Regions from separate parts of the Mesorhizobium sp. M1078 genome, predicted to be linked through region 2. Evidence: riboswitches for the same ligand, from Rfam matches in the RefSeq annotation. Region 2 holds a riboswitch; the other holds the start of a gene.
What was found. Region 2 has a riboswitch for S-adenosylmethionine ahead of metX (homoserine O-acetyltransferase MetX). Riboswitches for the same ligand answer to the same signal wherever they lie in the genome.
Positions count from the first base shown of each region.

Region 1: it holds a riboswitch for S-adenosylmethionine, as region 2 does, so the genes downstream of both, NKH38_RS16855 (O-succinylhomoserine sulfhydrylase) here and metX (homoserine O-acetyltransferase MetX) in region 2, are expected to answer to the same signal.

Region 1 is NZ_JAMYMP010000011.1:139,336-143,576, forward strand. It holds gene NKH38_RS16855 (O-succinylhomoserine sulfhydrylase) at 1-1,161, opposite strand, end outside; SAM riboswitch at 1,219-1,296, opposite strand; gene NKH38_RS16860 (2'-deoxycytidine 5'-triphosphate deaminase) at 1,437-2,531, shown strand; gene NKH38_RS16865 (ABC transporter substrate-binding protein) at 2,633-3,403, shown strand; gene NKH38_RS16870 (hypothetical protein) at 3,420-3,869, opposite strand; gene araD1 (AraD1 family protein) at 3,897-4,241, opposite strand, start outside.
Region 2 is NZ_JAMYMP010000032.1:2,946-7,186, reverse strand. It holds gene NKH38_RS27075 (prephenate/arogenate dehydrogenase family protein) at 1-838, opposite strand, end outside; gene hisC (histidinol-phosphate transaminase) at 843-1,952, opposite strand; SAM riboswitch at 2,079-2,156, shown strand; gene metX (homoserine O-acetyltransferase MetX) at 2,218-3,387, shown strand; gene metW (methionine biosynthesis protein MetW) at 3,384-3,998, shown strand; gene NKH38_RS27055 (DUF1330 domain-containing protein) at 4,006-4,241, opposite strand, start outside.

The DNA of each region.
Region 1 (4,241 bases), on a different contig from region 2:
GTCCTCCAGCAGATCGTCCGTATCCTCAAGACCGACCGACAGCCTGAGCGTTCCCGGCCCGATGCCAAGTTCGGCGCGAGCTTCGTCGCTGAGGTTCTTGTGCGTGGTGGTCGCCGGATGGGTGATCAGGCTCTTGGCGTCGCCGAGATTGTTGGAGATCAGCACGATGTCGAGCGCGTTCTGCAAGGCGAAGGCCGCCTGCTTGCCGCCCTTGACGTCGAGGCAGATCAGCGTCGATCCGCCCGTCATCTGCTTCTTGACGATGTCGGCCTGCGGGTGGTCGGCGCGGCCGGGATAGATGACGCGGGCGATTTCCGGCCGTCCTGCCAGGAAATCCGCGATCTTGGCCGCGCTTTCCGTCTGCTGGCGCACCCGAACCGGCAGCGTCTCCAGGCCCTTGAGCAGCGTCCAGGCGTTGAACGGCGACAGGCTCGGGCCGGTGTGGCGGAAATAGTCGTGCAAATTCTCGTCGATCCATTTCTTGTCCGACAGGATGATGCCGCCGAGACAGCGTCCCTGGCCGTCAATGTGCTTGGTCGCGGAGTAGACGACGATATGGGCGCCGAGCTGCAAGGGCTTCTGCTGCAAGGGCGTGGCAAAGACATTGTCGACGATCAGCCTGGCGCCGATCGAGGTGGCGAGCGCCGCCACCGCTGCGATGTCGACCACTTCCAGCGTCGGATTGGTCGGGCTTTCCAGGAAGAACAGTTTCGTGTTCGGCCGCACCGCCTTTTCCCAGTTGGCGATGTCGGTGCCGTCGACCAGCGTTGCCTCGATGCCGTATTTCGGCGCCAGCGTCTCCACCACCCAGCGGCAGGAGCCGAACAGCGCGCGCGCCGCAACGATATGGTCGCCGGCCTTGGCGCTGCACAGGAGCGCTGCCGTCACCGCCGCCATGCCGGACGCCGTGGCGCGCGCATCTTCGGCACCCTCCAGCGCGCACATGCGCTTTTCGAACATGTCGACGGTAGGGTTGGCATAGCGCGAATAGATGAAGCCCGGCTCCTCGCCCTTGAAACGGGCCTCGGCAGCCTGCGCCGTCTCGTAGACATAGCCTTGGGTGAGGTACATCGCTTCGGACGTCTCGCCGAACTGGGAACGCAGCGTTCCCCCGTGCACGAGTGCGGTCTGAGGTTTCCAGTTACGCTTCTTGGTGCTCATCGTTTTTGTTCCAGACACAAAAAAACCGGCCGCGAAAGTCGCAACCGGTCCATATGGCCTTGCGGCCCGACGGTCCTTTAGCGACTTGTTTAACGTGGCTGCAAGCCGACCGGCCAAATCACCACGGGATAACGACCCTTTAGACCTCACCTGCGCTTGCGTCAATTGCCGGCTTCATTAAGAGGTTTGTACCAGGCAGGTTCCGCAATAATATCCAGCGGTTTTGCGGCAAGAACCTGCCACAAAGAGACCGACCTTGGAGCGGAGCCAGCCTTTTGCGGCAGACAGGCATTCTTCCCGATCAGGACATTTCCGCGCTGTTTCAGTCCGGCGCGCTGAAGTCGCCGCGCGCGCTCGATGTCGACCAGGTGCAGCCGGCGAGCCTCGATCTCAGGCTCGGCGACAAGGCTTTTCGCGTGCGCGCCTCCTTCCTGCCGGGTCCCGATCATCTGGTGGCCGACAAGCTTCACCGGCTGAAATTGCATGAGTTCAGTCTCGCCGAGGGCGCGGTGCTGGAAACCGGCTGCGTCTACATCGTGCCGCTGCTCGAAAGCCTGGCGCTGCCCGCAAATGTGTCGGCCTCGGCCAACCCGAAGAGCTCGACCGGCCGGCTCGACATCTTCACCCGGGTGATGACCGATCGCGGCCATGAGTTCGACAAGATCGCCCCCGGCTATCACGGGCCGCTTTATCTCGAAGTCAGTCCGCGCACCTTCCCGATCGTCGTACGCGCCGGATCGAGGCTGTCGCAGATCCGCTTTCGCACCGGCAACGCGCTGTTGTCGGAGGCAGAACTGAACGAATTGCACCGCGCCGAGATGCTGGTGGCGACCGAGCCGCCCAACATTTCCGGCGGCGGCATTGCGCTGTCGATCGATCTTGACGGCGACCAGAACGGCCTGGTCGGCTATCGCGGCAAGCATCACACCGGCTTGGTCGATGTCGACAAGCGCGCCGCCCAGGATGCCGTCGATTTCTGGGAGCCGCTCTATAAGAGCGGCGCCGGCGAACTGGTGCTCGACCCGGACGAGTTCTACATCCTGGTCAGCCGCGAAGCCGTGCACGTGCCGCCGCTCTACGCCGCCGAGATGACGCCCTTCGATCCGCTGGTTGGCGAATTCCGTGTTCACTATGCCGGCTTCTTCGATCCGGGCTTCGGCCATTCGGCCTCAGGCGGCACCGGCAGCCGGGCGGTGCTCGAAGTGCGCAGCCACGAAGTGCCGTTCATCCTCGACCACGGCCAGATCGTCGGCCGGCTGGTCTACGAACACATGCTGAAGCGGCCGCAGGCGCTTTACGGCACCGATCTCGGCTCGAATTACCAGGCGCAAGGCCTCAAGCTCTCCAAGCATTTCCGCCCCGCCGGCTGAACCTTCGATCACCGTCAGGCAAAATACTTGCCTGCGCTGCCTCACCATGCTTGGCTGCCTTTCGGTGGCCGGCAAGAGAACGGCGCGCAAGGGGAACCAAAATGCAGATTTCAAGATGGATCATATCGGCAGCGGGCGCTGCCATGCTGGTGATATCGGCCGGCTCGCTGGCTGAGGCGCAGGAGAAATTGAAGATCGGCACCGAGGGCGCTTATCCGCCCTTCAACACCATCACCGCGGACGGCAAGATCGAGGGCTTCGACATCGACATCGCCAATGCGCTGTGTGCGCAGATGAAGGTCGAGTGCGAGATCGTCACCCAGGACTGGGACGGCATCATCCCGGCGCTGCAGGCGAAAAAGTTCGACGCCATCATCGCCTCGATGAGCATCACCGAGGAGCGCAAGAAACAGGTCGCCTTCACCAACAAATACTACACGACGCCGCTGGCGCTGGTGGCGCCCAAGGACAGCGACCTCACTTCCACCGAACCGGCAGCCCTTGCCGGCAAGACGGTGGGCGCGCAGGCCTCGACCACCCAGGCCGACTATGCGCAGGACGCCTATGGCAAGGCCGGCGCCGAGGCGAAACTCTACCCCACCCAGGAAGAGGCGATCACCGACTTGCAGAACGGCCGTCTCGACGCCGTCATCTCCGACAAATTCGTTCTGATGGACTGGCTGAAGAAGGCGAGCGACGGCTGCTGCAAGCTTGTCGGTGACGTCAAGGGCACCGAGACGCAAGCCGGCATCGCTGTCCGCCTGGAGGACACGGCACTTCGCGACAAGCTCAACGCGGCGATAGACGCCATCGTCGCCGACGGCACTTACAAGAAGATCCAGGCCAAGTATTTCGATTTCGATATCTATTGAGTCCCGTCCGCCGGCGTCAGCCGCGAAAGAGATACGATTTCGCGGCGCCAAGGCAGGCATGAAAATGGCCGATAAACAGCAGTTCGCGTGCGGCCAAACGTTTCCTGCCCCAAAAGCCTTCGGTCAGTTTGACCTCGTCGAGCGAAGCGTTTGAGCCGCGCTTCAACGGGAACAACTGCTTGTCGAGGCAACCGAGGACATGGGCCTTGGCGGAGTCGATGCCGCAGACCTTGCCATTGTTGTTCAGCCTGTCGCTGCGAAGCGCTGATGTCATGTGATCCGTGTTGCGCATCAGAAAGCTCACCTGGGCTTTCGAATAGCCGGTTGCCAGAAGACGGCTCGTCATCGCCAAACGGGCTTCACGATAGGACTTCGGGCTGCACTGGCCGGCGCTAAAGGCCACCGACGGTTGGGTCAGGAACAGGGCCACGCCCGTGAACACAATGACAAGCCGCATTCCGTTCATTTCCGGCTCCCAAATTGTGATGCTGCCTCAAAGCGCCTTCACCGCCACCTTAACCGGCTGCTCAATCTCCAGCGGGTTGCGCAGCGGCAGGCCGAAATCCGCGGCCTCGATCTCGAAAACGTCGCCGGCCTGAGTCTTGATGCCGTCGGCAAAGGACAGCGTCGCCGTGCCGAACATGTGCACATGCACGTCGCCCGGCTGGCGGAAGGCCGAATATTTGAAGTGATGATGTTCGAGATTGGCGATTGTGTGCGACATGTTCGCTTCGCCCGACAGGAACGGCTTTTCCCACAGCAAATTGCTGTCGCGATAGATTCGCGATGAGCCCCTGACGTCGGCCGGCAGGTCGCCGATCAGGATTTCCGGCCCGAA
Region 2 (4,241 bases):
GGGTGAACAGGTCGAACAGCTTGTCGCCGTCGCCCCAGCGGATCGCCCGCTGCAGCGAGGCGAGGTCCTCCGAAAAGCGCGCCAGCATTTCCAGGATGGCATCCTTGTTGTGCAGGCACACGTCGCGCCACATGGTCGGGTCGGAGGCGGCCAGACGGGTGAAGTCGCGGAAACCGGAAGCCGAATATTTGATCACTTCCGACTTGGTCACCGATTCCAGATCGTCGGCCGTGCCGACGATGTTGTAGGCAATGATGTGCGGAAGATGCGAAACGATGGCCAGCGTCATGTCATGATGCTGCGGGTCCATCGTGTCGATGTTGGAGCCGCAGCGCCGCCAGAATTCCGACAGCTTTTCCAGCGCGGCCGGATCGGTTCCCGGCAGCGGCGTGAAGATGCACCAGCGGTTTTCGAACAGCTCGGCGAAACCCGCATCCGGGCCCGATTTCTCCGTACCCGCCAGCGGGTGTCCCGGAATGAAGTGCACGCCGTCCGGCACATAGGGCTGCATTTGCGCAATGACGGAGGCCTTGGTCGAACCGACATCGGTGAGGATGGCGCCTTTTTTCAGCGCCGCTGCGATCTCTTGCGCCACCTCGCCCGACGACCCCACTGGCACCGAGACGATGATCAGGTCGGCGTCGAGGACCGCTTCCCTGGCGTCGGTGGTGTAGCTCTCGCCAAGACCGAGCTCCTTCGCCCGCGCCAGCGTGGCCGGGCTGCGCGTCGCGATGGCGACATGGCGGGCCAGGCCCTTGCGGCGGATGATGCGGGCCAGCGACGAGCCGATCAGGCCGATGCCGACCAGCGCGATCTTTTCAAACATCGGTGCTGTCATTGTTTCAGCTTTTCAGGAATGTCGTGAGGGCATCGATGACGCCGCGATTTGCTTCTTCGGTGCCGACGCTCATGCGCAGCGCATTGGGAAAGCCATAGCCGGTAACGCGCCGCAATATATAGCCGCGCTGGGTGAGGTAATCGTCCGCCGCCTCAGCCGAATGCCTCTTGTCGTCGGGAAAGTGGATGAGGACGAAATTGCCGACGCTGGGCGTCACGCGCAGCCCAAGCTTCGTCAGTTCTTCATTCAGCCAGGTAAGCCAGGTCTCGTTGTGCAACGAACTGCGCTCGACATGGGCGCGGTCGCGGATGGCGGCAATGCCGGCCTCGATCGCTGTTGCGTTAACGTTGAAAGGGCCGCGGATGCGGTTGATGGCATCGACGATGTGCAGTGGGCCATACATCCAGCCGATGCGCGCGCCGCCAAGGCCGAGCTTGGAGAAGGTGCGGGTCATGACCACATTCTGTGCGCTGCCCGCCAGCTCGATGCCGGCCTCATAGTCATTGCGCCTGACATATTCGGCATAGGCCGCGTCGAGCACCAGAAGCACGTTGCCCGGGAGAGCGGAATGCAGGCGGCGGACCTCCTGGAACGGCAGATAGGTTCCGGTCGGATTGTTGGGATTGGCGAGGAAGATGATTTTGGTCCGCGGCGTCACCGCGGCCAGGATCGCGTCGACATCGGCGCGCTCCTGGGTTTCCTTCACAGCAACCGGCTTGGCCCCCGCCGACTGAATGTAGATCTTGTAGACCATGAAGGCATGTTCGGTAAAAATCGCCTCATCGCCTGGCGCAAGATAGGTCTGCGCCAGCAGGCCAAGTATCTCGTCGGAACCGTTGGAGCAGATGATGTTTGCCGGGTTGAGGCCATGCACCTCGGCGATCGCCTCGCGCAGCCGGCGGGCGGTGCCGTCGGGATAGACATCGAGCTTGCCAGCCACTTCGCGCGCGGCCTCGATCGCCTTCGGCGACGGGCCGAGCGGGTTCTCGTTCGACGACAATTTATGTACCTTGGCGACGCCGGCCGGTGCCGTGCTCTTGCCCGGCACATAGGCGTCGATGTCCATAATGCCCGCGCGGGGCGTCGGCCGTGCCTTGTCCGCTGTCTTGTCCATGTCGCAAATCCGTCGAGAATGCCTCCGTCCGGAGGCCGCAGCGGAAATACAAGCCGTAGCCGCGAATGTCGAGAGGCGGGCAATAGCTGGCCGTTGACGCCGGGCCGCACGAGTTCTAGAAGAACGCAACAGTTCCGTGGTGATTTGGCCGGTCGGCTTGCAGCCACGTTAAACAACTCGCTAAAGGGCCGTTTGCGTGACGTAACCGGCTTTGCGATCGCATTGCCGGTTTTTTTATTGCCTGACGGCGGGCAAGGAGAGTCACATGGCCGCGCTCCGCGCTACAAAAACCAACAACGAGGCCGACAGCCCGTCGAGCCCGGTGTTGCGTTTTGGCCCTGACAAGCCGCTGAAGCTCGACGCCGGCACGCTTTTGTCGCCGTTCCAGATCGCCTACCAGACATATGGCGCCCTCAACGCTGCCCGCACCAACGCCATCCTGGTCTGCCACGCGCTTACCGGCGACCAGCATGTCGCCAGCACCAATCCGGTGACCGGCAAGCCCGGCTGGTGGGAAGTGCTGATCGGTCCCGGCAAGATCATCGACACCAACCGCTTCTTCGTCATTTGCTCCAACGTCATCGGCGGCTGCCTCGGCTCCACCGGTCCGGCCTCGACCAATCCCGCCACCGGCAAGCCCTACGGCCTCGACCTGCCAATCATCACCATCCGCGACATGGTGCGGGCGCAACTGATGCTGGTCGACCATTTCGGCATCGAAAAGCTGTTTTGCGTGCTCGGCGGCTCGATGGGCGGCATGCAGGTGCTGGAATGGGCGTCATGCTATTCCGAGCGCGTCTTCTCGGCCCTGCCGATCGCCACAGGCGCACGCCATTCCTCGCAGAACATCGCCTTCCACGAGGTCGGCCGCCAGGCTGTCATGGCTGATCCGGACTGGCATGGCGGCAAATATTTCGATCACGGCAAGCGCCCGGAAAAGGGGCTCGCCGTGGCGCGCATGGCCGCCCACATCACCTATCTGTCGGAAGCCGCCCTGCATCGGAAATTCGGCCGCAATCTGCAGGACCGCGAAGCGCTGACCTTCGGTTTCGACGCAGATTTCCAGATCGAAAGCTATCTGCGCCACCAGGGCATGACATTCGTCGACCGCTTCGACGCCAACTCCTACCTCTACATGACCCGTTCGATGGATTATTTCGACCTCGCCGCCGACCATGGCGGCCGGTTGGCAGATGCCTTTGCCGGGACCAAGACCCGCTTCTGCCTGGTGTCCTTCACCTCGGACTGGCTGTTCCCGACCGAGGAGAGCCGCTCGATCGTGCATGCGCTCAACGCCGCCGGCGCCTCCGTCTCCTTCGTCGAGATCGACACCGACCGCGGCCATGATGCCTTCCTGCTCGATGAACCCGAACTGTTTGCCGCCATCAAGGGCTTCATCGGCTCGGCGGCCCGCGCAAGGGGGCTCGCCTCATGAGCGTCAATGGCAGCCAGCGCGTCGACCTCGAAGTCGTGGCCAACCTGATACCGCCGCAGTCGCGGGTGCTCGATGTCGGCTCCGGCGACGGCCTGCTGCTCGAACTCCTGCAGGAGACCAAGCAGGTCGACGGCCGCGGGCTGGAGCTGTCACAGCGCGGCGTCAATGAATGCGTGGCGCGCGGTCTCTCGGTCATCCAGGGCGATGCCGATACCGACCTCGAATTCTATCCGGACAAGGGTTTTGACTTCGTCGTCCTGTCTCAGACGCTGCAGGCGACCCGCAACCCGAAGCTGGTGCTCGACGAGTTGCTGCGAATCGGCAACCGCGCCATCGTCTCCTTCCCCAATTTCGGCCACTGGCGGGTGCGGCTGTCGCTGTTCGTCAATGGCCGGATGCCGGTGACCGCGGACCTGCCCTATTCCTGGTACGACACGCCCAACATCCATTTCTGCACCATCCGCGACTTCGTCAATCTGGTCGAGGAACTCGGCGCTTCGGTCGAGAAAGCCACCGCGCTCGACGGCAACGGCCAGAAGATCGGCCTGTCGATGCCATGGTGGTTCTGGAATTTCTTCGGCCAGCAAGCGGTGTTCTTGCTGAAGCGGTAGTTTGCCCCTATTCCAGCACGTCCGTTCGCTTGTGCGGGTGCTGAACGCCATCGGCGATGATCACATCGGCGTGGGAGTTGTCGGTGCGCAAGGCCAGAATCTCCCGATAGGCTGATGAATCGTACCAGCCCCACGCATGCGCCCTGTCCGGAAACTCGATGACGATCAGATGCCCGGGCCATTCGTTTTCGACCCCGTCCATGTCGCCGCCGTGGACAAGGAAGCGGCCGCCGAACGGCTCCA